Linked DNA regions of Desulfosporosinus acidiphilus SJ4. Each later gene encodes a partner of the first gene's protein in a complex. Links are inferred from orthologs where the notes say so. Each region holds a gene or a part of one and is shown on either strand. Other genes may lie near its edges. The genes, in order: secA and secY.

The links.
Region 2: the proteins of secA (region 1) and secY are in contact, whole or in part, in a crystal structure (PDB 3DIN), measured with the Thermotoga maritima proteins. The link is inferred for Desulfosporosinus acidiphilus SJ4 from one-to-one orthologs. Residues at the interface, in WP_004082002.1 of Thermotoga maritima: Glu261, Ala262, Arg263, Lys300, Ala301, Arg302, Thr303, Ile304, Ile305, Leu323, Tyr324, Asp325, Pro326, Val329, Ser330, Tyr333, Ile336, Lys340, Phe345, Val349, Glu363, Phe364, Tyr374, Ser375, Gly376, Gly377, Glu393, Ile395, Thr482, Ser483; in WP_004081795.1 of Thermotoga maritima: Glu108, Gly109, Glu110, Glu111, Ala236, Glu237, Arg238, Arg239, Ile240, Thr241, Ile242, Gln243, Tyr244, Ala245, Arg246, Arg247, Val248, Thr249, Gly250, Arg251, Arg252, Val253, Tyr254, Gly256, Ala257, Ser258, Thr259, Tyr260, Leu261, Pro262.

The regions. Positions count from the first base shown.
Region 1 is NC_018068.1:4,810,728-4,820,911, reverse strand. The notes cover bases 3,183-6,311. They hold secA (preprotein translocase subunit SecA), read left to right. Parts: upstream 3,183-3,560; coding sequence 3,561-6,062; downstream 6,063-6,311. Other genes in these bases: hpf (ribosome hibernation-promoting factor, HPF/YfiA family), read left to right, coding at 3,183-3,337. Outside these bases: DESACI_RS21970 (amino acid ABC transporter permease), read left to right, coding at 1-627; DESACI_RS21965 (amino acid ABC transporter ATP-binding protein), read left to right, coding at 614-1,333; DESACI_RS25860 (cation efflux transmembrane domain-containing protein), read right to left, coding at 1,668-1,919; DESACI_RS24370 (hypothetical protein), read right to left, coding at 1,991-2,263; DESACI_RS21955 (cold shock domain-containing protein), read left to right, coding at 2,458-2,655; more of hpf, read left to right, coding at 2,813-3,182; DESACI_RS21935 (transketolase), read left to right, coding at 7,316-8,149; DESACI_RS21930 (transketolase family protein), read left to right, coding at 8,139-9,077; DESACI_RS21925 (ABC-2 transporter permease), read right to left, coding at 9,228-9,926; DESACI_RS21920 (ABC transporter ATP-binding protein), read right to left, coding at 9,920-10,184. UniProt on the Escherichia coli protein: Required for protein export, interacts with the SecYEG preprotein conducting channel.
Region 2 is NC_018068.1:501,650-511,579, reverse strand. What follows is about bases 173-3,047. They hold secY (preprotein translocase subunit SecY), read right to left. Parts: upstream 2,316-3,047; coding sequence 1,029-2,315; downstream 173-1,028. Other genes in these bases: rpsE (30S ribosomal protein S5), read right to left, coding at 2,968-3,047; rpmD (50S ribosomal protein L30), read right to left, coding at 2,776-2,955; rplO (50S ribosomal protein L15), read right to left, coding at 2,317-2,757; DESACI_RS02495 (adenylate kinase), read right to left, coding at 372-1,013; map (type I methionyl aminopeptidase), read right to left, coding at 173-365. Also shown: more of map, read right to left, coding at 1-172; more of rpsE, read right to left, coding at 3,048-3,468; rplR (50S ribosomal protein L18), read right to left, coding at 3,496-3,864; rplF (50S ribosomal protein L6), read right to left, coding at 3,918-4,475; rpsH (30S ribosomal protein S8), read right to left, coding at 4,499-4,897; DESACI_RS23380 (type Z 30S ribosomal protein S14), read right to left, coding at 4,926-5,111; rplE (50S ribosomal protein L5), read right to left, coding at 5,132-5,671; rplX (50S ribosomal protein L24), read right to left, coding at 5,692-6,060; rplN (50S ribosomal protein L14), read right to left, coding at 6,074-6,439; rpsQ (30S ribosomal protein S17), read right to left, coding at 6,476-6,736; rpmC (50S ribosomal protein L29), read right to left, coding at 6,760-6,963; rplP (50S ribosomal protein L16), read right to left, coding at 6,953-7,390; rpsC (30S ribosomal protein S3), read right to left, coding at 7,391-8,053; rplV (50S ribosomal protein L22), read right to left, coding at 8,058-8,399; rpsS (30S ribosomal protein S19), read right to left, coding at 8,422-8,703; rplB (50S ribosomal protein L2), read right to left, coding at 8,722-9,549; and 2 more genes. UniProt on the Escherichia coli protein: The central subunit of the protein translocation channel SecYEG. Consists of two halves formed by TMs 1-5 and 6-10.

The DNA.
Region 1 (10,184 bases):
GCAGCTCTGCTCACACTGGAATTAACAGCCGGGGCCGTTGCCATCGGGGTTGTCATTGGATTAATTATGGCTTTGGGACGGTTGTCTAGTGCGAAAATTCTGCGAGGGGCTGCCATCGCTTACATAGATTTCTTTCGAGGGACCCCTTTGTTGGTCCAAATCTTTTTAGTTTATTTTTTAATTCCTAAACTTCTCCACTGGCAGGAACTCCCTGACAACTATCAATATATAGCGGGTATTGTCGCCATGGGGCTTAATTCAGGGGCATATATTGCGGAGATTTTTAGGGCCGGAATTCAATCCATTGACCGGGGACAAACCGAGGCTGCACGTTCTTTAGGTATGACCCACTCTCAGTCCATGCGTCATGTTATCCTTCCGCAAGCATTCAAACGTGTCATCCCACCTTTAGGAAATGAGTTCATTGCCTTATTGAAAGATTCGTCCTTATTATCAATTATTGCGATTGAAGAACTTTTTTATAGTTCAAAGATTATTGCAGGACGTACGTTCCAACCGATCCCCATGTATATAGCAGCTGCATTGTACTATCTTGTGATGACTCAGTTAATTTCTCAATGGGTTGCGTATATGGAGAGGAGGTTAGGCAAGAATGATTTACGTTAAGAACCTGCATAAATCCTATGGGAAGCTGGAAGTCCTTAAAGGAATAGACTGTCACATTCGCGAAAAAGAGGTTGTCGTAGTCATCGGGCCAAGCGGTTCCGGGAAGAGCACCTTTTTGCGCTGCCTTAATAAGTTAGAGGAACCTACAAAAGGGGAAATCATTATCGATGGCATACCGCTGAATTCCGAGGTAAATGTCAATGCAATTCGCCGTGAAGTAGGAATGGTCTTTCAGCGATTTAACTTGTTTCCCCATATGACAGCGATCCAAAATATTACCTTGGCCCCTGTAATTGTACGAAATATGGATAAAGCTGAGGCAGAAAAAATTGCCATGGAGCTTCTGGCTAAAGTTGGACTTTCCGATAAAGCCAATGAATATCCGGACCGTCTCTCAGGCGGACAGCAGCAACGGGTTGCCATCGCCAGGGCTTTAGCCATGAGACCGAAAGTCATGCTCTTTGACGAGACAACATCAGCCTTAGACCCGGAAATGGTGGGAGAAGTGCTCGCAGTTATGAAAGACCTGGCTCGTGAAGGCATGACCATGGTGGCCGTAACCCATGAGATGGGTTTTGCCCGTGAAGTTGGAGATCGAGTCATTTTCATGGACGAGGGGATTATTATGGAAGAGGGAGAACCTAACGAGGTATTCTCAAATCCTAAAAATCCAAGAACCCAGTCATTTTTAAGTAAAATCCTATAAAATGATTTTATGCGTGTTTAGGCATATACCCGAGGCGCTCCGTTCAGAGGCTTAAAAACGTAAAGATATGTATTAAATATTTTTATGCAGAAGAATAATGCAATGGTACTGAAAATTTGTAGTGCAAAAGAACCGCTTGTTGGCGGTTCTTTTAATATGAATAAATTACATTAGCAGAGCCTAAAGCTAAAGAAGTATTTGTCTTTGGGACTGGCCTCTAATGTTTATGACACTGAGCATAATCATTTCCGCAAAAAACTGCCCTATCACAAGGGTTAGTCTTATCTTCTGGTTTAATTGTAACGTGTCCTATACCAAGATGAGCCAATTTTGTTCAATAGCTCTGAGTAGATTCTGCATTCCCTCTATTTCGATTCCAGAGGGAGTCCCTTCCATTAAATGAAAAATTTACTGTTTGCTTAATAATTCTCCATGCTCCAACTGCGATTAACAGAGCAATCAAAATACTAAGAATAGGGTCAATGATATACCATTTAGTAAAGATTATTATAATGCCCCCGATAATAACCCCACCTGATGCTGCTGCATCGCTGAGCATGTGGAAGACAGCGCTTCTTACATTGATGTTTTTTTATGGCTGCGAAGGCCCCTACTCCCAAAATAGACGTGTGCACATGAAATGTGCCGTCACCCAATCTACGTCCCCCCTCGTTCCCCGGACCCAAGATTGGGACGCAGTATGACAACAGCGTGACGTCTTTTACGTAAGCAGCCCAGCAAACTTCGTGAAAGCGACTGACCCCAGATACGGGGCTGCGCATAGGTCCCCTCTCGCCATCCATGGCTCCGGGGACACTCGGCCATCCATGGCCTTCGGACGTGCGCTGCCGCCATTGCGCCAGGGACGACGGCACAGGATGTGCCTAGTGCAGGGTACGCCAAGGATGGCATAGTACCCTGCTGGCGCATATGGCGGGCACCCCGCTCCCCAAAGCCAGGAGCTTGAACGTTAGTTTGCTCTGCGTCGTAAGACAGAACGATGTGTCATACAAGTCCCACAAGTTCCCGGACGTTTAGACTCCCCCAAACTTGGGTATCCTCCTAAAGGTAAGTGTATCATGGCCCCAAAAAGAGCCATAATAATCAAGGAGGGTGTATTTTTTGTGTTAGGTAAAGTCAAGTGGTTTAACAAGCAGAAAGGTTACGGTTTTATCGAACAAGAGAATGGTCAGGATGTTTTTGTCCATTTTCAATCTGTTGTTGGGGAAGGCTTTCGTACTCTCGAAGAAGGTCAAAATGTGGAGTTTGATATTGTCCATGGCCCTCGGGGGGAACAGGCCTCGAACGTAATGGTTCGATAAGAGAGGTTTTAACCTGTTTAGAGAAGGAATCGTTTTATTTAAAACGATTCTCTCTTTAGGTTAAAACAAAAATATCTTTAATAAAGTTGTAAATCAGCAGGATTTTTCGGAGAAATCGGGAATGTTACATATAGATCAGCTATAAGGGGGTTGAAATATGAATATCATTATTCGTGGTAAACATATTGAACTAACAGACGCATTGAAAGAATATGTCACAAAACGGGTTGGAAAGCTTGAAAAATTTTCTGACGAGTTTATGGATGTTCAAGTTACCTTGCTTGTCGAGAGAGATCGTCATCGTGTTGAGGTAACAGCACCGATCCATGGGATAATTTTACGCGGCGAAGAAGAAACAGAGGATATGTATTCGTCAATCGATATGGTTGTAGAAAAGTTGGAACGTCAAATTGATAAATACCGAACGCGAATTAATAAACGTATGCGTTCCAAAGTTATGAAGGATCATGAGCAACCTGCTACAGCCACCGAAGAGCCGCGGGAGGAAGTTGTAAGACAAAAGAAATTCCCAGTGAAGCCAATGTCTGTTGAAGAGGCTATTATGCAAATGAATCTGATCGGACACACATTCTTCGTATTTACCAATTCTGAAACTCAAGAGATGAACGTAGTTTATCTGCGAAACAGTGGAGACTATGGTCTGCTTCAGCCCCAATTTTAGGAGTTTATCGAGACCTCAAGTAAAATCAGCATACGTTCAAAGAGAAACATCGTAAAGTTTTTATGAAGTGATAAGGTTAATTACCAAGCGCAGGCCCGCTGAGCGGGCCTTTTAATGTGAAGTAAAATTATCCCATTGACAAATCGCCCGCTTCAGTTGCAGTGGGTTCTCTGGAATGTTAAAATTATGAAGACACAAGCAAGATTGAAGAAGGGTGGATATCATGGGGCTTTTAAATTTGTTTGATGATAATGCGCGGGAAATCAGGAAGTATCAGAAACGCGTTGATGTAATTAATAGCCTTGAACCGCAAATCGAGGCGTTAAGTGATGATGAACTGCGAGGAAAGACGACTGAGTTTAAAGAACGCCTAGATAAAGGGGAAAGTTTGGATAACATACTGCCGGAAGCTTTTGCGGTTGTACGTGAGGCGAGCCGGAGGGTTATCGGTCAAAGACACTATGACGTACAGCTTATTGGAGGAATGGTTCTTCATGATGGCCGTATTGCAGAGATGCGTACTGGGGAAGGAAAAACCCTTGTTGCAACCCTGCCGTCCTATCTGAATGCCTTGACAGGGCTGGGAGTCCATGTGGTAACAGTTAACGATTACTTAGCCCGGCGTGACAGCGAGTGGATGGGTCAAATCCATCGTTTTCTGGGTTTAACAGTCGGTCTTGTTGTTCATGGTTTGAATTATGAGGAGCGGCGCAGCAGCTATGGTGCGGATATAACCTATGGGACTAACAATGAGTTCGGTTTTGACTACCTGCGGGATAATATGGTTACACGTCCGGATGGTCTTGTGCAGCGGGATTTAAATTATGCCATTGTTGACGAGGTTGACTCAATCCTGATTGACGAAGCCAGAACCCCCTTAATCATTTCCGGTGAGGCGGACAAGCCGACAGAACTCTATTTCAGAGTGGCTATGGTTATCCCCCGTTTGAAGCCGGAAGAGGATTACAAGGTTATTGAAAAAGAGCATGTTGTTACGCTGACAGAACAAGGGGTAAGCCGAGTAGAGAGTATGTTGGGCGTAGAAAATCTCTATGAAGATATCCATACAGAGTTGGCACATCATGTTAACCAGGCTTTAAAAGCCCATACTCTTTTCAAACGCGATCGCGATTATGTGGTTAAAGACGGGGAAGTTATTATTGTTGATGAATTTACCGGACGGTTGATGTTTGGCCGTCGTTATAGTGAAGGGCTTCATCAAGCGATTGAGGCCAAAGAAGGCGTGAAAGTAGAAAAAGAATCCCAAACATTAGCCACCATCACTTTCCAAAATTACTTTAGGATGTTCAAGAAGCTAGCCGGTATGACGGGAACAGCCATGACCGAAGAACCGGAGTTTCGTAAAATATACAAACTCGATGTGGTAGAAATACCTACTAATAAGCCAGCTATCAGAAAGGACGAGCCTGATGTCATCTATCGCACGGAAAAAGGTAAGTTTCTTGCCGTAGTAGAAGACATCATTGAACGTCATTCAAAGGGTCAGCCCCTTCTGGTCGGAACCGTTTCGGTAGAGAAATCCGAACATCTCAGTGCTATGCTGGAGAGGCGGGGAATCCCACACCAGGTTCTGAATGCCAAATATCATGAAAAAGAAGCCCAGATTGTTTCTCAAGCAGGGCAGCTTGGAATGGTGACCATTGCTACGAATATGGCCGGCCGCGGAACGGATATTATTCTTGGTGAGGGCGTTGCCGAACTCGGCGGACTGCATATCATTGGTACAGAGAGACATGAATCCCGCCGGATCGATAATCAATTGCGAGGTCGGGCAGGACGTCAGGGGGACCCCGGTTCGACTCAGTTTTTTATTTCCTTAGAAGATGATTTGATGCGGATGTTTGGCGCGGAAAACATTATGGGCATTATGGACAAATTGGGGATGGACGATTCCGTACCCATTGCTTCCCGTATGATTTCCCGATCCATAGAGTCTGCTCAGCGCCGCGTCGAAAACCGCAACTTTGATATACGGAAACATGTACTTGATTATGATGATGTCATGAACCAGCAGCGTGAGGTCATATATGGGCAGCGGCGAGCTGTTTTAATGGGTGAAAACCTTAAGGATAACATAACGGATATGCTGGAGAAAGCCGTTAAAAACAGTATTGCTATGTTTAGCGGGGACAGTCCTTTTCCTGAGGAATGGGATTTAGCGAGTTTAGCCGACTATGTTGAGAACTTTTATCTGCCGGGAAACCATTTGGACCCCGAAACACTGGCTGATCTCTCCGGCGAAGAAATCGAAGAACTCCTGCTGGATAAAGCCACAGAACTTTATCAAAAGCGCGAAGATGAGTTCGGCGCAGATCTAATGCGTGAAATCGAGCGTGCCGTTATGCTGCAAGTCGTGGACAGCAAATGGATGGATCACCTCGATGCTATGGATATGCTGCGTGAAGGGATTGGTCTGCGGGCCTATGGTCAAAAGGATCCCTTGGTTGAATTCCGTCGAGAAGGATTTGAGATGTTCCAGGCTATGATCGATTCTATTCAAGACGACATTATTCGCTATGTTCTGAGAGTAACCCCACAAGTTCGAGAAGAGGCTCCAGAGCAGCCGCGCAATGTCACGGAAAACCGCTATGAAGGAGAACCAAGCGCACCGGTCCATACAGGGGATCAGATTGGCAGGAATGACCTCTGCCCTTGTGGAAGCGGGAAAAAATATAAGAAGTGCTGCGGGGCAGAAAAAAAGTAATTTCGGAACCCAAGAAGCCACAGAGACGTTTTAATTAAACCATTATCAGATTTGGAAGGGTGAATTGGCAGTGCTTTCTGATTGGAAAAAGGATCTTGAAACTTTAAATGTGCGCCTGGCAGATTTGAGGGTTTCTCTTTGACGTTACTCAGAGAATCGATAAGATCAGTGCTCTGGAGATAGAATTTCATCGCCCGGATTTATGGGATGATCCGGATCTAGCTCAAAAGATTATGCGAGACTTAGCGTTTCACCAGGGAAAGGTAAAACTCTATGAGGAATTAAAAAAGGACTTAGAAGAAACGGAAACACTTTGGCAGTTAGCGGTGGAAGAAGATGATGTGACTCTTGAGCCGGAAGTCGAACAAGGAATTAAAGCGCTGTTAGATAAATTCGACGCCCTGGAACTGGAACTTCTTTTATCAGGACCCTATGACAGGAACAATGCCATTGTTACTCTCCATGCCGGCGCGGGGGGCACTGAAGCGCAAGATTGGGTGCAAATGCTTTGCCGGATGTATACCCGGTGGGGGGAGCGACACGGATATAAAGTCGAAACGTTGGATTTCTTGCCAGGCGAGGAAGCAGGCATTAAGAGTGCAACCTTGTCCTTTAGCGGCGAAAATGCCTATGGATATGCAAAGTCGGAAAAAGGCGTCCACAGGCTGGTGAGAATTTCTCCTTTTGATGCGTCCGGCCGCCGGCATACTTCCTTTGCTTCCGTCGATGTTATTCCGGAAGTAGCCGAGGATAATCAGGAAATAGCAATAGATCCGGAAGACTTGAAGGTAGATACCTACCGATCCGGTGGGGCCGGAGGGCAACACGTTAACAAGACGGATTCAGCCATACGAATTACTCATATTCCCACGGGCATTGTGGTCCAATGTCAGAGCGAGAGGTCCCAGATTCAAAATCGAGCTTCGGCCATGCGGGTTTTGCAGGCAAAATTATTAGAATTAAAACGTAAAGAACAAGAAAATGAGATTTCGGAACTGCGGGGTGAACAACAAGAGATTGCTTGGGGCAGTCAGATTCGTTCTTATGTCTTTCATCCCTACAGTATGGTAAAGGACCACCGAACGAATGTTGAAACGGGAAACGTGTCCTCTGTGATGGATGGGGAAATCGATTCATTTATTGCCGCCTATCTGCAGAAAACCAAAACGGTTCATTAGATTGACCAATGAACCGTGTTTATTGAGCGAATGTTTGACCACCATACCTGGGTGAGATCTAAAGGAGGGAATCACTTGACCACTGTTGAATTAAAACGGAAAGCGAATCTCATTCGTCAAGACATTATTTCTATGCTGGTACCTGCAAAATCAGGCCATCCCGGGGGAAGCCTATCGGCAGCCGATATTGTGGCAACTCTCTATTTCCAAGAAATGAGAATAAATCCACAAGAACCCAATTGGGCCGATCGAGACCGTTTTGTTTTATCCAAAGGTCATGCGGCACCGGTTCTCTATGCAGCGCTTGCTGAAAAAGGGTATTTCCCCAAGGAGGAACTTCAAGGGCTGCGCCAAACGGGGCGTATGCTGCAGGGACATCCGGATATGAAAAAGACTCCCGGAGTCGATATGTCCTCAGGTTCCTTAGGGCAGGGTCTTTCCGTAGCCAATGGCATCGCTTTAGCAGGAAAGCTTGAGAAGAAAGACTATCATGTTTATGCGCTGCTTGGTGACGGAGAAATGGCTGAAGGACAGATTTGGGAAGCAGCAATGGCTGCTGCACATTATAAGCTGGATAATCTTACGGCCATTTTAGACTTTAACGGTTTGCAGATTGACGGAACGACGGATAGTGTCATGTCAACCGCACCACTAACCGATAAGTGGCGTGCTTTTTGCTGGAATGTCATTGAAGTTGACGGCCATGATATTGAGGCCCTGCAAAAGGCCTTTGCCGAAGCCAAACAAGTTAAAGGAAAACCAACGATTCTCATTGCCAAAACTGTGAAAGGCAAGGGTGTTTCCTTTATGGAAGATCAAGCCGGTTGGCATGGCAATGCACCGAATGCTGAGCAAGCTGAACAGGCCCTCAAAGAATTACGAGAGGAGGGTTTATCCCTTGGCGAATAAAGTTGCAACGCGAGATGCTTATGGCAAAGCTCTTCTGACGTTAGGGAAGGAAAACCCTAATGTAGTTGTTTTAGATGCTGATTTATCAAAGTCGACGAAAACAGCCGAATTTGGCAAGAATTATCCTGAACGTTTCTTTAATATGGGTATAGCTGAAGCGAACCTCTTAGGAACTGCGGCTGGGCTGGCAGTTGGCGGAAAAATCCCCTTTGCAAGCAGTTTTGCCATTTTTGCAACCGGGCGGGCCTTTGAGCAAATTCGCAATTCCATTGCCTATCCAAAATTAAATGTGAAGATTGCGGCAACCCATGCAGGAATTTCCGTCGGAGAAGACGGCGGTTCTCATCAGGCCATAGAAGATGTCGCTATCATGCGGGCCCTCCCTAATATGACGGTTTTGGTCCCTGCTGACGGAGAAGAAACCCGCCAGATGGTCTTAGCAGCTGCTGATTACAAGGGTCCCGTTTATATCCGGATGGGAAGATTAGAAGTGCCTGTGATTTTTGATGAAAACTACCATTTTGAAATTGGCAAGGCTAAGGTTCTTAAAGAGGGAAGCGATGCTGCTATTATGGCTAATGGCTTAATGGTGGCCTGCGCCCTGGAAGCTGCCGAGCTGCTGGCAGCAGAAGGAATTAACGTCAGCGTAGTTAATGTTTCTTCAGTAAAACCTATTGATGAAGAAACCATCCTGCGGGTTGCCAAGGAGACAAGAGCCGTCGTCACCGCCGAAGAACACAATATTATCGGGGGCTTGGGCAGCGCCGTTGCGGAAATACTGGGAGAAAAGCTGCCGACACCCATGGTACGTGTTGGGCTTAAGGATACCTTTGGCGAATCCGGACGTCCTTATGAACTTCTTGAAAAATATGGTCTAACGAAAGAAGACCTCGTTAAAGCCGTTCGCGAAGTGCTGTCCAAAAAGTAATCCGGCTTATAAAGATAAACAAAAAGGGCGTAATAAAACTTAGTGTTTTGTTACGCCCGGTATTTTTCTAGGGGTATATTCTCATCTAAGGTTTCTTGTTTTTAGTAGGAAATACTTTATCTCTTCTGTGGAGGCAGGGCCCCTGCCTGCTCAAAATTCTCTCCGAGCATAAAACTTCAGAGAAGTTCCGGCTGACAAGCTGAGCAAGAAAAGATTTAAAGCTCCGAGATAAATGGCAATTTGCCAATTCGCTTGAGATTGTAACCAGCCGGCTAATCTATGCAAGGCTGTTGATAAAGTTTGCAGCAGTAAACTATGCCCTGTACCGGGGGAGTGAGTAATTAGTCCATATACAAAGGGGATCAAAAAGAAACAGGCAAGGAATACCAACATACCAATCATTCTGGAGCGTAGATATCCTAATTTAAAGTATAGCGGAAAATAAATGGAAACAAGAATGATTAGCGCGGAAAAGGCCCCTAAAATCCCAGGAAGGGTTATTTTTGCTGCGTTGATGGGCATTCCTGTAACTGACACGAGTGTTTGCGCCAAAAGATAAGAGAACAGGCCAATGATCGCGTAAAGAAAGATTGAGAGATATTTAGCTAAAACTATGTCCCTTCGCAAGAGCGGCAGGGAAAGCATCATGATTTCCGATCTGTTTTTATCGTCTTGAGCGCAGGCTTGGGAAATCAGAGTATAGGATACTCCAACTAAAGCGGCGCTCAGGGCTCCTTCTTGAAGGTAGTTAAATGCAAAAAGAGCAAAAAAGCCATAGAAAACTGCCACCCATAAATAGCGTTTTAAAATAAGAAGGTCCTTTTTTACTAAATATAGGACGTTCAGCATGCGGATACCCCCCTTACCGTATAGAGCATAACATCTTCTAAGGTTGGTTTTTCCAAGACTACCTGTTCTTTAAAACTTTGTGGTAAGCTCCTTTTGTCTCGAACAAGCCCTTCAAACCCATATGGATTCGTTTTGAGGCCAATGAATAAGCCTTTCAATTCGTTGGTCAGCAATTCCCGTGCTCCTTTTATTACTCCATAGTTATCTAAGATATCATCTTTAGGAGAACTTAAAACAACCCTGCCCTTGTGAAGAAAC
Region 2 (9,930 bases), 4.3 Mb from region 1 along the record:
AGTTTAAGGAGATCTTCAGTAACTTCCCCGATTGGCAAAGTTACGGCGGAATCTCCGAAGTATCCGTCAATGACCGCGCCGCAATCAATACTGATAATATCTCCAGATTCTAAACTCCTTAAACTTGGGAATCCATGAACCACTTGTTCATTAACTGAAGTACAGAGGGTTGCCGGAAACCCGTTATAGCCTTTAAACGCCGGAATTGCTCCTTGTGCTCGAATATAATCTTCTGCCATGCGATCCAGTTCAAGGGTCGTTATTCCCGGCTTTGCAGCATCCCGCATTAGAGCAAGAGTATCTGCCACAATTTTTCCTGCCTTACGCATCCGCTTAAACTGATTTGCATTTTTAAGCTCTATCATGGTTAATTAGCCCAAGGCCTTAAGAATATCCGCAAAGACCTTATCGATTGGCTGATCGCCATTGATGCGTTTCAACAGTCCTTGTTGTTGATAAAAATTAATCAAGGGTTCTGTTTGATCATTATAGACATTTAAGCGGTTTTTGGCAGTTTCCACTGTGTCGTCGGAGCGTTGATAAAGCTCTCCGCCGCATTGACCACAGACGCCTTCCTGTTGGGGAGGATTGAAAATCATATGATATGAAGCTCCGCATTTACGGCAAACACGGCGGCCGGTTAGACGCGGAATCAAGACGTCTTCTGCTACTTCGATATTAATAACGCCATCAAGCTTCATTCCAAGACGATCCAAGATCTCATTTAAAGCATTCCCTTGTGCTAGTGTACGCGGGAATCCATCAAGTAGGAACCCTTCAGCACAATCAGGTTGTGCTAAACGTTCTGCAACAATTCCAATGGTTACTTCATCAGGAACTAATCCACCGGCATCCATATAGGACTTCGCTTTCAAACCTAAAGCTGTTCCGTCTTTAATAGCTGCACGGAACATATCACCTGTGGAAATGTGTGGGAAGTGGAATTTCTCCACCAGTGGACCTGCTTGAGTACCTTTACCTGCACCTGGACCGCCCATTAATATTATTTTCATCTCTCTCTTCCTCCTTTACTTCATAAACCCTTGATAATGCCTTGACATAAGTTGGGATTCGATCTGTTTCATCGTTTCAAGCGCAACCCCAACTACGATCAGAAGGGAAGTACCACCAAAATAGATGTTTTTAAGACCTGTCAGTCCCATGACTATTGTCGGTAGGATTGCTATCAATGCTAGGAATATGCCGCCTGCCAGCGTAATCCGGCTTAAGATCTTGGAGAGATACTCAGCCGTAGGGCGCCCAGGACGAAGGCCAGGGATAAATCCTCCATACTTCTTCAAGTTGTCTGCTACATCCGCTGGATTAAAGGTAACAGCCGTGTAGAAGTAAGTAAAGAATATTATGAGCACACCGTAGACCAACAAGTAAGGGATCGATTGAACCGTCCCATTCATGCTGAACCAAGTGTTGACAAATCTCGCAAATCCAGAAGTAGGCATCCATGTTGCAATGGTCTGCGGAAACGCGAGCAAGGAAATCGCAAAAATGACCGGAATAACACCGGCTTGATTAACCTTCAAAGGGATATGGCTGCTTTGTCCACCGTAGACACGGCGTCCAACAACTCTCTTGGCATACTGAACTGAGACCCTTCGTGTACCTTCCTGAACATAGATAACTCCTGCGATAATAAATACCACAATGACTGCTAAGCCGAGAAGGCTGAAGATATTGATCTCATGAACCGTAAACAAGCTGTATAAATATCCGAGGGCACTTGGAACCCGTGAAACGATACCTGCAAAAATAATCAGTGAGATACCATTTCCAACTCCGTTTTCAGTAATTGCTTCACCAAGCCACATTAAAAATGCCGTTCCGGCAGTCAGAACGAGGGCTACTAAAAGGTAAACCGCCCACTTCCATGCGGAGCTGGGAACCATTAAGGCAGTACGGATCCCAAAGGTAAGACCAAAAGCTTGAATAAACCCTAAAGCAACTGTTCCATAACGCGTATATTGCGTTATCTTTTTGCGGCCATATTCTCCTTCTTTAGAGAGTCTCTCTAAAGAAGGGATGACAATCGTCAGCAGCTGAAGAATGATGGAAGCTGTTACGTAAGGTGTAATACTCAAAGCAAATACCGTAAGCCGTTTGAAGGAACCTCCTGAGAGCGTGTCCATAAAATCGAACATGCCCCCAGTTCCAAGCATATTCTTCAAAACTTCATGATTTACAAAAGGAATGGGAATATGTGCTCCGATACGGAAGATCAGGAACATAAGAAGGGTGTAACCGATTTTCTTCCTGAGATCCGCTACATTCCACGCATTCTTCAGGGAATCGAAAATCATCCTATTCCACCTCTACTTTTCCACCAGCTGCAACAATTTTTTCTACCGCAGCCGGGCTGACTTTGTCAATTTTGACGGTCAGAGCTTTGGTCAATTCCCCCGTTGCTAAAATCTTGACACCATCTTTTACGGCCTTAATCAGACCGCTCTCTAAGAGGCTTTCAAGGGTGATTTCCGTCCCGTTTTCAAATCGTTCTAAATCCCGAACATTCAGGGCTACGATTTCTTTTCTGGATCTATTGGAAAATCCTCGTTTCGGCATTCTGCGATAGAGTGGATTTTGTCCGCCTTCAAAACCGGGACGGACACCTCCACCTGCTCGGGAATTTTGCCCTTTATGCCCTTTGCCGGCGGTTTTGCCGTTTCCCGATCCAATGCCGCGGCCAAGACGTTTCGGGGCATGAGTTGAACCTTCAGCAGGCTTGAGATCATGCAGTTTCATGCTCGCCCACACCTCCTTCTATTGAACTTGTTCGACTGTAACTAAATGCATGCATTTATGAATCATCCCTAAAATGCTCGGGGAGTCTTCATGAACGGCACTAGAGCCTACCTTACCTAAGCCAAGTGCTTGCAGTACTTTATGCTGTGCCTTAGAATATCCGATCGGACTTTTCGTCAGCGTCACTTTAATTTTCATGACCAACCCTCCTTAACCTAGAATTTCTTCTACGTTTTTACCTCGGAGTTTGGCAATCTCATCCGGACGCTTAAGAGATTTTAACGCAGCCATTGTCGCATTGACCATATTATGCGCGTTTGCCGAACCCAAAGACTTTGCTAAGATATCATGCACTCCTGCTGCTTCAAGAACCGCACGAACAGCACCTCCGGCAATGACACCAGTTCCTTTGGAAGCAGGTTTCAATAAAACTTGTCCTGCGCCAAAGATCCCAATAATTGGATGAGTAATGGTTGTTCCGTGCATAGGAACGGAATGGAGGTTCTTCTTCGCATCTTCGACGCCCTTACGAATAGCCTCCGGAACTTCACTGGCTTTACCCAGTCCTGCTCCAACACGTCCATGACCATCACCGACAACAACGAGAGCACTGAAACTAAAACGGCGTCCGCCCTTTACAACTTTAGCAACACGGGCTATATGAACAACCCTCTCGTTCAATTCCGACTTGTTTGCTTCGAATTTCGCCAACTTGATTTTTCCCTCCTTTACCCTAGCTTAAAAGCTGAGTCCAGCTTCACGTGCTGATTCTGCTAATGCAGAAATTCGGCCATGATAGATATTTCCGCCACGATCGAAAACAACCTGCGTAATTCCTTTATCAAGAGCCTTTTTAGCAATTAATTCGCCGACTTTTTGTGCCCCGGCAGTATTACCGCCGGACAGATTTGCTGCTTTAAATTCCGAGTCAAGAGAAGAAGCCGCAGCCAAAGTGACGCCAAGCTCATCATTGATGATTTGCGCGTAGATATGATTCAAGCTTCGGAAAACCGCTAAACGCGGACGATCAGCCATCCCGATAATAGTTTTCCGGATACTCTTATGCTTTTTCAAACGTAGAGCCTTTCGGTCAATGCGCTTAATCAAAGGGAACACACTCCTTTCGAACTGCAAGAGATTTTGCCCTTGCTATTTAATGATTATTTCTTAGCGCCGCCCTTTTTACCACCGGTCTTACCAACTTTACGGCGAACAACCTCGTTCTCATACTTGATACCTTTACCTTTGTAGGGCTCAGGTTCTCTTTCTGAGCGGACAACAGCTGCAAAAGCTCCAACGAGCTCCTTATCCATACCTTTAATTAAGATCTTATTAGGAGCCGGGACTTCAAAATCGATGCCTTCAAAAGGAACTAGCTCTACAGGATGGGATTTACCAACCGTTAAAACGAGTTTATTACCTTGCTTGGCAGCACGGTATCCGACACCGACCATATCCAGTCCTTTGGTGAACCCATTCGTCACACCTTCTACCATGTTGGCAATCAGAGTGCGAGTCAATCCATGTAAGGAACGGCTCAAGGGTTCATCATCGGCTCGAGTGACAGTGATCTCTGAATTTTCTACTGTGACCGTCATTAATGAATGAATTTGTCTGCTCAGGGTACCCTTAGGACCCTTAACAGTGACGAAGTTATCCTCTATCTTGAAGTCGACACCACTGGGAATTCCAATGGGACGCTTGCCAATTCTGGACATTCACTGCACCTCCCGCTGCAAAATTACCAAATATAGGAGATTACTTCTCCTCCTAGACCCTCTTTGCGGGCCTTTCTGTCCGTCATAATCCCCTTGGAAGTTGAAATAATTGCAACTCCGAGGCCTCCGAGGACTTTGGGCACTTCATCCTTCTTTGCGTAGACACGCAAGCCCGGACGGCTAATCCGTTTCAGTCCTGTGATAACGCGTTCGCGATTGGGACCATATTTCAAATACATCCGAATGACACCTTGTTTGTCGTCCGCAATATATTCTACGTCTTTAATATAACCTTCAGCTTTAAGCAGTTCCGCAAGCTCTCTTTTGATACGTGATGATGGTACCTCAACTTTATCATGGTAAACCATTCCGGCGTTGCGGATACGTGTTAGAAAATCTGCGATCGGATCTGACATTGACACTTCAGTCGTCCCCCTTCCTTACATAGTATTACCAACTGGCCTTCGTAACTCCAGGAAGTTCACCTTTGTGAGCCAACTCCCGGAAGCAAACCCGGCATATACCAAACTTCCGAATATAAGCATGGGGACGTCCACAAAGCTTACAACGGTTATGCGAACGTACGGCGAACTTTTGTCCACGATTTTGGCGAACAATCATCGATGTTTTAGCCACGCTCTTGAACCTCCCTTTCTCTAATCACGATACGGCATTCCGAATCCGCGAAGCAATTCCCGTGCTTCTTCGTCCGTCTTTGCCGTTGTTACGAAAACTACATCCATACCGCGAAGCTTGTCGATCTTGTCGTACTCGATTTCCGGGAAGATCAATTGCTCCTTGATCCCTAAAGTGTAGTTTCCCCGTCCATCAAACGCTTTACCTGAGATGCCGCGGAAGTCGCGAACCCGAGGCAAAGCCACACTTAAGAGGCGATCCATGAATTCATACATTCTCTCACCGCGAAGCGTTACCTTACATCCGATGGGCATTCCTTCGCGGAGTTTAAATGCTGAAATAGATTTTTTTGCTCTGGTCACAATGGGTTTTTGACCGGTGATAATCATAAGATCTCCAACCGCGGAATCAATGGCTTTGGAGTTCTGAACAGCCTCACCCACACCCATGTTGACAACAATTTTAGCAAGCTTGGGGATTTCCATTACATTTTTATAAGCAAACTTCTGCTGCAGCGCAGGAGCTATTTCACTGACATATCTGTCTTTTAGACGAGCCACTGGGGTCCCTCCTTTCTCGATTAGTGTTTATCTGGGAGATTCACTCCGCAATGTTTGCAGACGCGAACTTTTCCGTTATCCGTCAACTTGACACTTACACGAGTTACGGAATTACACTCTTGGCAATATAACATAACATTCGAACTGGCCATCGGAGCTTCCTTAGAAACAATACCGCCTTGAGGCATCGCTTGAGAGGGCTTGGTGTGACGTTTAACAATATTAGCCTTTTCTACAACGACGCGACCCTTTTTGGGGATCACTTCGATTACTTTACCTTTTTTGCCGGCGTCTTTACCGCTGATGACCATGACGTAGTCGCCTTTTTTAACGTGCAGTTTATTGGGTTGTACTTTATGCTTAGTAGCAGCCACTTTCTTCACCTCCATCTGTCATGGGGTCTTAGATAACCTCCGGTGCCAGGGAAATAATTTTCATATAATTATCACGAAGTTCACGGGCAACTGGCCCAAAGATACGAGTTCCGCGAGGGCTCTTGTCATCTCTGATGATGACAGCAGCATTCTCGCTGAAGCGTATATAAGAACCGTCAGGACGTCGAATTTCCTTCTTTGTGCGAACAACAACTGCCTTAACGACGTCACCCTTTTTAACAACGCCCCCTGGCGTTGCCTGTTTAACAGAAGCCACAATAATATCTCCAATTGATGCATACCGACGCATTGAGCCCCCGAGCACACGAATACACATCAATTCTTTAGCACCAGAGTTGTCTCCAACCCGAAGCCTGGTTTGTACCTGGATCATTCCCTTTGACCCCCTTCCGAACTAAATATAACTAGTTTAGAGCGCTACAGCCCTTTCCAGAACTTTAACCATGCGCCAGCATTTATCCTTACTTAAACGGCGGGTTTCCATGATTGAAACAGTATCTCCGATATGAGCTTCGTTGTTCTCATCATGAGCTTTAAATTTCTTTGTGCGAGTAAATGTCTTTTTATATAAGGGATGGCTTTCAGTAATTTCAACAGACACAACAATGGTTTTGTCCATCTTATCGCTGACTACTTTGCCGATCCGAACTTTACGCTGGGCTCTTTCCACGCTATAAAGCCTCCTTTCTCAACTTAAGAACGTTCGATCTTTAACTCACGTTCACGCAAAATCGTTTTGCCGCGAGCAATACCTTTGCGGATTTCACGAATTCGCATTGGGTTATCAAGTTGACCCGTTGCCAATTGGAAACGCAAATTAAACAGTTCGGTTTTGTAATCGTCGATCTGCTTAACGACTTCGTCATTTGTCAGATCACGGAAATCCTTAGTTTTCATTTGCGTCACCTCCTAGTAAATCTGCACGGGAAGCGATCTTACATTTGATCGGAAGCTTATGCATTGCCAAGCGAAGAGCTTCGCGGGCGACTTCTTCTGCAACGCCGTCGAGTTCAAACATGACACGGCCGGGTTTCACAACGGCTACCCAATACTCAGGCGAGCCTTTTCCGCTGCCCATACGAGTTTCAGCCGGTTTTGCCGTAATTGGCTTATCAGGGAAAATTTTAATCCATACTTGACCGCCCCGTTTAATATAACGGGTCATGGCGATACGAGCGGCCTCGATTTGACGATTGGTTATCCAACCGCTTTCCAGGGCTACCAGACCATATTGGCCAAAGGTAATCGTAGTTCCACGAGTCGCTTTACCGGTCAAACGACCACGATGTTGTTTTCTATGTTTCACTCTGGTTGGGACTAACATTTAGTTTCCTCCTTCCACCTGAGCGACGACCTTCTTCGCTGGAAGAACCTCACCTTTATAAATCCAAACTTTGATACCAATTTTTCCATACGTGGTATTTGCTTCGGCAAACCCGTAGTCAATGTCTGCACGTAAGGTGTGAAGGGGTACTTTTCCTTCATGGTACCATTCAGTTCTGGCAATTTCGGCTCCAGCCAAACGACCGCTGCACTGAATTTTGATTCCCAAGGAACCCTGGCGCATAGTCCTGCCGACGGTTTGTTTCATAGCACGACGGAAGGAAACACGTTTCTCCAGTTGTTGGGCTATATTTTCCGCAACTAATTGCGCATCCAGCTCAGGCTTTTTAATTTCAACAATGTTAACTGCGACTTGTTTGCCCGTCATGGCTTCCAGTTGCTTACGCAGATTTTCTACTTCTGCGCCGCCGCGGCCAATGACAATTCCCGGCTTGGCTGCGTAAACTGATACCTTGATGCGGCTTGCCGCACGTTCGATCTCAACCTTAGGGCAACCGGCTTGTTTAAGTTTATTTTTTACAAATTCACGAATTTTCAAGTCCTCGTGAAGAAGTTCTACATAGTTTTTACCTGCATACCATCGGCTTTCCCAATCACGGATTATCCCGATGCGGAGGCCTTTGGGATTTACCTTTTGACCCACAGTTCTAGTCCTCCTTCTCTTCGCCAACAACCACGGTAATGTGACTCGTCCGTTTGCGGATTTGGTCTGCACGTCCCATAGCTCTAGGCTTAATGCGTTTTAAAGTTGGTCCTTCGTCCACACAAATTTGAGTAATGATAAGTTCATCTGTATTCATGTCAAAATTATGCTCTGCGTTAGCAACTGCTGATTTTAATACCTTTGTGACATCAGCACTTGATCCCTTAGCAGTAAATTGAAGAATGGCGAACGCATCACTGACCTTCTTGCCGCGGATCAAATTAACAACTTGGCGCACCTTACGAGGAGAGATACGTACGTATTTTGCCACTGCTTTTGCTTGCATGTGTCTTTAGCCTCCTCTCGAATTATCGTAGGCCGCTGGACTTTTCACTGCCAGCATGGCCCTTATAGGTGCGAGTCGGCGAGAACTCGCCAAGTTTATGCCCTACCATGTCTTCGGTAATATAGATAGGAACATGTTTCCGTCCATCGTGCACTGCTATAGTAAAACCAATCATTTGCGGGAAAATTGTTGAGCGTCTGGACCATGTCTTGATGACGCGCTTGTCACCGGATTCGTTCATCGCGTCAACACGTGCGAGGAGACGAGCTTCGACGAAAGGTCCTTTTTTTACAGATCTGCTCATTCATGGGCCTCCTTTCGACTACTTACTGCGCCGTTTCACAATAAAGCGATTCGACAAGTTCTTTTTCTTCCGAGTCTTGGCACCAAGGGCAGGTTTTCCCCAAGGTGTAACCGGATTACGTCCAATGGAGTTACGGCCTTCACCACCGCCATGGGGGTGATCGCAAGGATTCATAACTGATCCGCGAACGGTTGGGCGAATTCCCAGCCAACGGGATCGTCCGGCTTTACCAATGTTAATGTTTTCATGGTCTAAGTTTCCGACTTGACCGATAGTTGCGCGGCATTCAAGACGGATCATGCGCATTTCTCCCGAGGGAAGACGTAAGGTTGCATAAGCGCCTTCTTTAGCCATTAATTGAGCTGCAACTCCGGCGGTCCGGACCATTTGTGCTCCTTTGCCGGGTTTCATCTCAATGTTATGCAATAAAGTACCGACTGGTATATTTTTTAAAGGGAGAGTGTTTCCTACTTTAATATCTGCATCCGGTCCAGAAACGACCATTTGATCGACTTGTAGACCGTTAGGTGCTAAGATATAGGCTTTGAACCCATCTTTGTAGTAAAGCAAGGCAATATTTGCCGATCGGTTAGGATCATATTCAATACTGGCCACTCGTGCCGGGATACCATCTTTATTCCGTTTGAAATCAATCTGACGATACATTCTCTTGTGCCCGCCGCCTTTATGGCGAACGCTTAAATGACCTTCGCTGTTGCGGCCGGCCTTTTTGCGTAAAGGCTTTAACAAAGAACGTTCAGGCTCAGTTCTGGTGATTTCTTCAAACGTCGAAACAGTCATTTGACGACGACTGGCCGAGGTTGGTTTAAATGACTTCAGTGCCATTGGTTTCTTTCCTCCTTTGCTTCAAGCTGCTTACAGGCCTGCGAAGTTTTCAATTCTATCTCCAGCTTTAAGCGTAGCAATCGCTTTTTTCCGATTTGCGGTCTTACCGCTGTACTTGCCTACCCGTTTCATTTTCCCGCGAACATTGATGGTGTGAATGTCCACTACGGAAACCTTAAACATTTTTTCTACTGCGGCTTTGATTTCGATTTTATTAGCTGCTGGATTAACCCAGAAGGAGTATTTGTTTTCCTCAACAAGACCTACTGATTTTTCAGAGATAACCGGACTTTTGAGGACCTCACGTGCGTCGCGCATTACGCAAACACCTCCTCTGTTTTTGAGATCGCAGCCTTAGTCATGACAAGAACATCATGGTTG